Regions from separate parts of the Peribacillus sp. NPDC097198 genome, predicted to be linked through region 1. Evidence: a T-box and tRNA genes for the amino acid it is inferred to sense, from the RefSeq annotation. Region 1 holds a T-box; the other holds one or more tRNA genes.

Region 1 (3,379 bases):
CATGCATTCTACATGAGTATATATCAACATTTCAGGCCGGAGGAAAAGGAATTTATCGACCAGGCAATGAATTGGATTGACCAGGTTAGAGATTCTTATGCTCCTAAACTTTCTGACTTTCTGGATCCGCGTCAGCAGGAAATCCTCACATCCCTATTAGGAAACAAACAGGATGTGCTACTGCAATTTCACGGCGGGAGTGATTTCGTTGAACGGAAACGTGCCCTCATTTATCCTGATTACTACTCTCCTGAATCATCTGATTTCAATATCTCCTTATATGATATCTCCTATCCAAAAAAATTTGTTACACTTGAACACAGGCAAATACTTGGAACCTTGATGTCACTGGGGGTAAAACGTGAAAAATTCGGTGATATTATAGTGACAGAGGAGCAAGTCCAATTTATTGCAACAGGGGAAATGGATTCATACCTTACGGGAAACCTGGATAAGATAGGCAATGCTTCCGTAACCATTAAAAGGATTCCGATTGAGGATATCCTTGTGGTGAAGGACAACTGGGAAGAGCAGGTCAGTACCGTTAGCTCATTAAGGCTTGATAGCGTACTTTCTGCTGTTTTGAATATTTCCCGGCAAAAAGCCCAGACGTTGATATCGTCGGGGAAAACCAAGGTTAATTTCAAGCAAACGGAGAGCGTTTCTGAAGAATGCCGTGAGGGGGATACTCTATCCATCAGGGGTTTCGGTCGATGTAAAATCACTTCAATCGATGGGAAAACGAAAAAGGATAAGTGGAGAATCTCATTAGGTAGGAAAAAATAATTTAGTTGTTAGCAGGATTCACATATTTTTTGTCGAATATAGAGTTTTAATGTAATAGAGTAGAAATTGTTCTGGAGGTGCAACAATGCCCTTAACCCCGATAGATATACATAACAAGGAATTTAGTAAAGTATTTCGAGGGTATGATGAAGATGAGGTTAACGAATTTCTAGACCAAGTCATTAAAGATTATGAATTGATTCTAAGAGAAAAGAAAGAAATGGAAGAAAAATTGAACGAGACGTTCGATCGTTTAGGTCATTTCACGACTATCGAGGGCACGCTTAATAAGTCTATCATTGTCGCGCAGGAAGCTGCAGAAGAATTAAAGCGCAATGCCCAAAAAGAAGCCAAACTGATCATCAAGGAAGCAGAAAAGAATGCTGATCGGATTGTCAATGAGTCGCTTGTGAAAGCAAGAAAAATAGCGATGGATATAGAAGACTTGAAAAAACAATCGAAGGTTTTCCGTACTCGCTTTAAAATGCTTGTCGGAGCACAGCTCGATTTGTTGGATAATGACGACTGGGATCATCTGCTTGAATACGAAGTGGATGCATCTGAAATAGAATTAAATGATGGAGTAGATGAGGAAAATTAAACGTTTCCTTGACTTCAAGCACTTTTTTCGCATATAATTTTTTAACAATACTATTCATGATGACATTAGACGATGACAGGGACAGTAAATTCCTCATATCCTTATATGTAGCGACCCGGGGACGGTGTAAGCCCGGGATAAGAGAAGGAATTGAACATCACCCTTGAGTTCTGAATTGAACCTGCTTATGCAGCAAGTAAACGATGCGTATCATTCACGTTACGAATGCTCGAGAGGAAAGGATTCAGCCGTTTTGTGAATCTTTCTAACCAGGGTGGTACCGCGGGAAGCAAAGCTTTCTCGTCCCTTTTTCAGGGATGAGAAGGCTTTTTATTTTGTCTGCGAATCGGGTCAATCAACTCAAATGAAGTTATGGATAGATGGATGGAGGAATTTTATAATGGAATATAAAGATACTTTATTAATGCCTAAAACTGAATTTCCAATGAGGGGCAACCTTCCGAAGCGCGAGCCTGAAATTCAGGAAAAGTGGAAAGAGATGGATATCTATAAAAAAGTGCAAGAGCACACTGAAGGGCGACCGTTATTCATTTTACATGATGGACCTCCATATGCAAACGGTGATATCCATATGGGTCATGCCTTGAATAAAGTTTTAAAAGATTTCATCGTCCGTTTTAAGTCCATGAGCGGTTACCATGCACCGTATGTTCCAGGCTGGGATACGCACGGTCTCCCAATTGAAACGGCTTTGACTAAAAAAGGCGTGAACCGTAAAGAAATGAGCGTCGCTGAATTCAGAAAGCTATGTGAAGAATATGCATACGTACAGATTAACAATCAACGTGAGCAATTCAAGCGGATTGGTGTTCGCGGGGATTGGGATAATCCTTATATTACGTTAAAGCCTGAATATGAAGCACAACAGATCAAGGTTTTTGGTGAAATGGCGAAAAAAGGCTATATCTATAAAGGGAAGAAACCTGTTTACTGGTCCCCTTCGAGTGAATCGGCTCTTGCTGAAGCGGAGATTGAATACCAAGATAAACGTTCGGCTTCAATCTATGTAGCATTTGAAGTGACTGATGGTAAAGGTGTCATTGATGAAGGTGTAAAAATCATCATTTGGACGACAACACCATGGACGATTCCGGCCAACCTTGGAATTTCCCTACATCCACAATTGAATTATGTGGTTGTTGCAGTGGAAAATGAAAAATACTTAGTGGCAGAAGCCTTATTGGAATCTGTTAAAGAAACGCTTGGATGGGAAAACCCAACTATCGTGAAAACGGTAAAAGGCAGTGAGTTGGATCGTGCTGTAGCGAAGCATCCTCTATATGATCGTGAATCACTAGTGATGTTAGGTGAGCATGTAACGACTGAAGCTGGAACAGGTTGTGTTCATACAGCTCCAGGACACGGGGAAGATGACTTTATCATCGGTCAGAAATATGGCTTGGATGTTCTTTGCCCAGTCGATGAAAAAGGTGTCATGACTGAAGAAGCAGGGGAGTTTGCTGGATTATTCTATGATAAAGCAAATAAAGCGATTTCCGAAAAATTAACTGAAGTGGGAGCCCTGTTGAATCTTACATTCATCACACATTCATTCCCACATGACTGGCGGACGAAGAAGCCGACGATCTTCCGTGCAACTGCACAGTGGTTCGCTTCAATCAAGGACTTCCGTGATGATTTGCTGAAGGCAGTCGAAGAAACGAAATGGGTACCGGCATGGGGTGAAACACGCCTATTCAATATGGTCCGTGACCGAGGAGATTGGTGTATCTCTCGACAACGTGCATGGGGTGTGCCAATTCCAGTATTTTACGCAGAAAATGGCGAACCAATCATCACGGACGAAACAATCAATCATATTTCAGAATTATTCCGTGAGCACGGTTCAAATATCTGGTTTGAAAAAGAAGCAAAAGATCTTCTACCACAAGGCTTTACACATGAAGGAAGTCCAAACGGTATCTTCACTAAAGAAACGGATATCATGGATGTATGGTTCGACTCCGGTTC
Region 2 (3,379 bases), on a different contig from region 1:
ACACTGGCTACGACCTTCAAGCTGTTGGAAAAAACTCTTTTGAAGACCTTCAAACGATTAAACGCGTTGTAAAGAATGCAAAAACGGCTATTGCAGGCGGCATAAAATTAGATACACTTCCGGAAGTCATTAAAGTACACCCTGACCTTATCATTGTTGGCGGAGGCATCACTGGACAAGATGATATTAAAGGGACAGCTGCCCAAATACAAGAATTAATTAAACAAGGCTAATATTTAACATGCAGACTTCACAATATATGGCTAAAATCATACAAGAGCTAAGTCGTTCAGTAGACTTAATAGCTGACGAAGAAGCTGAACAACTGGTTAATCGGATTCTTGAAGCAAAGAAAGTTTTTGTAGCAGGTGCAGGAAGATCCGGGCTGATGGGTAAATCCTTTGCCATGCGAATGATGCATATGGGGATAGGTGCATATGTATTAGGTGAAACCGTCACCCCCACCTTCGAAAAAGATGACCTTTTAATCCTTGGAACCGGTTCGGGAGAAACAAAAAGTTTGATTTCCATAGCGGAGAAAGCAACGAATATCGGTGGAACCATTGCGACCGTAACAATTTCCCCCGAATCGACCATTGGAAAATTGGCGGATTTCGCAATAAAGCTGCCTGGTTCACCTAAAGACCAGTCGGAAGGTGATTACCAAACAATCCAACCGATGGGCTCTCTATTTGAGCAAACTCTCTTACTTTTTTTCGATAGCGTCATTTTAAGGATAATGGATAAAAAGGGATTGGATACGAATAAAATGTATGGCCGACACGCAAATCTCGAGTAAAAAGTGAAATATAAAAAGACCGCAAGAAATTCTTCTGAATTTACTTGCGGTCTTTTTTTTGTAAAAGGATTACAGGCTCCTATATATTCTATAAATTAAGATACCGTCCAGTGACGGAAGACATATTATATGCCCATAATAAAAGGTCTCTTCCTTTATAGAGGGAAACATCAAACTTATAGAAAAAAGACTCCTACGATGTAGCTGACCACCCTATATAGGTTTGATTAGCTTCTTAAGTGTACTCATCTTTTGGGAGTTACTCTATCCATTTAGAGTAATCAATCCTATATTTTTAAGTTCTCCATTACAAATGGTACAGGTCGGGTATCAACTAGCTGTAAGTGGTGTACTTTTGGAAAATTTGGCATTCGCACTTAAGAATTTTTTCGTAGGATTCATTCTAGCTGCTTTCGTAGGGATAGGCGTCTGACTAATTACTGGATGGTACAAATTTCGGAGCTTCTCAGCTTCAAACTTTCCTTACGGTCGCTCTTCCAGGTTCTTTACCCCAAATTGTATCTGGATTACGTCTAGGAATCGGGCAGTCCTTAGTTGGTGTAATTGCTGCTGAAATGTTTGTTTCACTGGGGGGAATAGGCTATTTTGTTGCACAGCCTTCAGCGAACTTAACATTGATAGAGTATTAGTAGGAATAGGAGTGATCATTATGGTAGGAATGCACATTACGCAATCGGTTAAATAGATAGAATTAGCTTTATTAAACATCGGATTGATTAAATACATCTATAATAAGTAAATAGACTGCATCAACCTTGTCGCATCTCTTCAAGAAAAACAGTCATAAAAAAAGAAGCATACATAAGTATGCTTCTTTTTATGACCCGTACGGGAATCGAACCCGTGTTACCGCCGTGAAAGGGCGGTGTCTTAACCGCTTGACCAACGGGCCGAATGGCGGAGAAGGAGGGATTTGAACCCTCGCGCCGCTCGCGCGACCTACACCCTTAGCAGGGGCGCCTCTTCAGCCTCTTGAGTACTTCCCCATGGCTCCGCAGGTAGGACTCGAACCTACGACCGTTCGGTTAACAGCCGAATGCTCTACCACTGAGCTACTGCGGAACAATAAAATATGGTGGGCCTAAATGGACTCGAACCATCGACCTCACGCTTATCAGGCGTGCGCTCTAACCAGCTGAGCTATAGGCCCATATTGGAGCGGGTGAAGGGAATCGAACCCTCATCATCAGCTTGGAAGGCTGAGGTTTTACCACTAAACTACACCCGCGAAATGGGGCGACTGATGGGAATCGAACCCACGAATGCCTGAACCACAATCAGGTGCGTTAACCACTTCGCCACAATCGCCGTAATATGAAATTGTAATGGTGGCTCAGGACGGAATCGAACCGCCGACACAAGGATTTTCAGTCCTTTGCTCTACCGACTGAGCTACTGAGCCTAAAAAATGGCGGTCCCGACGGGAATCGAACCCGCGATCTCCTGCGTGACAGGCAGGCATGTTAACCGCTACACCACGGGACCTAATGATTGCGGGGACAGGATTTGAACCTGCGACCTTCGGGTTATGAGCCCGACGAGCTACCGGACTGCTCCACCCCGCGACGGTAATAATGAATCATTTTGCATCAAGTTTTCATGAATACTGTTTTTTTACTTCCTAATATGTAAGGTTGCTTTAAAACAACTTGTTGCTTTTTAAAAAAAATGGAGGAGGTAGAGGGATTCGAACCCCCGCGGGATTTGACTCCCCTGTCGGTTTTCAAGACCGATCCCTTCAGCCGAACTTGGGTATACCTCCGTGGCTAAGAAAAAAAATTCTATGGTGGACCTTGTAGGACTCGAACCTACGACCGGACGGTTATGAGCCGTCTGCTCTAACCAGCTGAGCTAAAGGTCCTTATATTTATTGGTAGCGGCGGAGGGGATCGAACCCCCGACCTCACGGGTATGAACCGTACGCTCTAGCCAGCTGAGCTACACCGCCAAAATAATATAAGTTTTCTTTTTTGAAAAAATGGTGGAGCCTAGCGGGATCGAACCGCTGACCTCCTGCGTGCAAGGCAGGCGCTCTCCCAGCTGAGCTAAGGCCCCATTTCATTAAAAATCACATGGTCGGGAAGACAGGATTCGAACCTGCGACCCCTTGGTCCCAAACCAAGTGCTCTACCAAGCTGAGCTACTTCCCGCAAAAAAAACATGGTGCGCCCGGCGGGAGTCGAACCTACAACCTTCTGATTCGTAGTCAGATGCTCTATCCAATTGAGCTACGGGCGCATATTAAGATGGTGCCGAGGACCGGAATCGAACCGGTACGGTAGTCACCTACCGCAGGATTTTAAGTCCTGTGCGTCTGCCAGTTCCGCCACCCCGGCACATACGAAAAGTGGAGCGGAAGACGGGATTCGAACCCGCGACCCCAACCTTGGCAAGGTTGTATTCTACCACTGAACTACTTCCGCATGAATGATGCGGGTGAAGGGACTTGAACCCCCACGCCTTGCGGCGCCAGATCCTAAGTCTGGTGCGTCTGCCAATTCCGCCACACCCGCATGAAAAAGTGATGAGCCATGAAGGATTCGAACCTTCGACCCTCTG

The links. The T-box of region 1 lies ahead of ileS (isoleucine--tRNA ligase). A T-box ahead of a tRNA ligase gene usually reads a tRNA of that ligase, here a tRNA-Ile.
Region 2: it has a tRNA-Ile gene. The T-box ahead of ileS (isoleucine--tRNA ligase) is inferred to sense a tRNA for this amino acid. The anticodon was not compared.

Annotation. Positions count from the first base shown of each region.
Region 1 is NZ_JBIWDO010000003.1:176,201-179,579, forward strand. Features, by position in the region: gene ACIQXQ_RS06360 (YlmH family RNA-binding protein) at 13-786, shown strand; gene ACIQXQ_RS06365 (DivIVA domain-containing protein) at 872-1,387, shown strand; T-box leader at 1,451-1,698, shown strand; gene ileS (isoleucine--tRNA ligase) at 1,788-3,379, shown strand, end outside.
Region 2 is NZ_JBIWDO010000005.1:615-3,993, reverse strand. Features, by position in the region: gene hxlA (3-hexulose-6-phosphate synthase) at 1-233, shown strand, start outside; gene hxlB (6-phospho-3-hexuloisomerase) at 242-799, shown strand; gene ACIQXQ_RS09980 (ABC transporter permease subunit) at 1,240-1,449, shown strand; tRNA gene ACIQXQ_RS09975 (tRNA-Glu) at 1,641-1,712, opposite strand; tRNA gene ACIQXQ_RS09970 (tRNA-Ser) at 1,716-1,806, opposite strand; tRNA gene ACIQXQ_RS09965 (tRNA-Asn) at 1,808-1,882, opposite strand; tRNA gene ACIQXQ_RS09960 (tRNA-Ile) at 1,894-1,970, opposite strand; tRNA gene ACIQXQ_RS09955 (tRNA-Gly) at 1,975-2,048, opposite strand; tRNA gene ACIQXQ_RS09950 (tRNA-His) at 2,053-2,128, opposite strand; tRNA gene ACIQXQ_RS09945 (tRNA-Phe) at 2,147-2,222, opposite strand; tRNA gene ACIQXQ_RS09940 (tRNA-Asp) at 2,230-2,305, opposite strand; tRNA gene ACIQXQ_RS09935 (tRNA-Met) at 2,312-2,385, opposite strand; tRNA gene ACIQXQ_RS09930 (tRNA-Ser) at 2,490-2,582, opposite strand; tRNA gene ACIQXQ_RS09925 (tRNA-Ile) at 2,605-2,681, opposite strand; tRNA gene ACIQXQ_RS09920 (tRNA-Met) at 2,692-2,768, opposite strand; tRNA gene ACIQXQ_RS09915 (tRNA-Ala) at 2,800-2,875, opposite strand; tRNA gene ACIQXQ_RS09910 (tRNA-Pro) at 2,894-2,970, opposite strand; tRNA gene ACIQXQ_RS09905 (tRNA-Arg) at 2,982-3,058, opposite strand; tRNA gene ACIQXQ_RS09900 (tRNA-Leu) at 3,068-3,156, opposite strand; tRNA gene ACIQXQ_RS09895 (tRNA-Gly) at 3,169-3,243, opposite strand; tRNA gene ACIQXQ_RS09890 (tRNA-Leu) at 3,252-3,333, opposite strand; tRNA gene ACIQXQ_RS09885 (tRNA-Lys) at 3,346-3,379, opposite strand, start outside.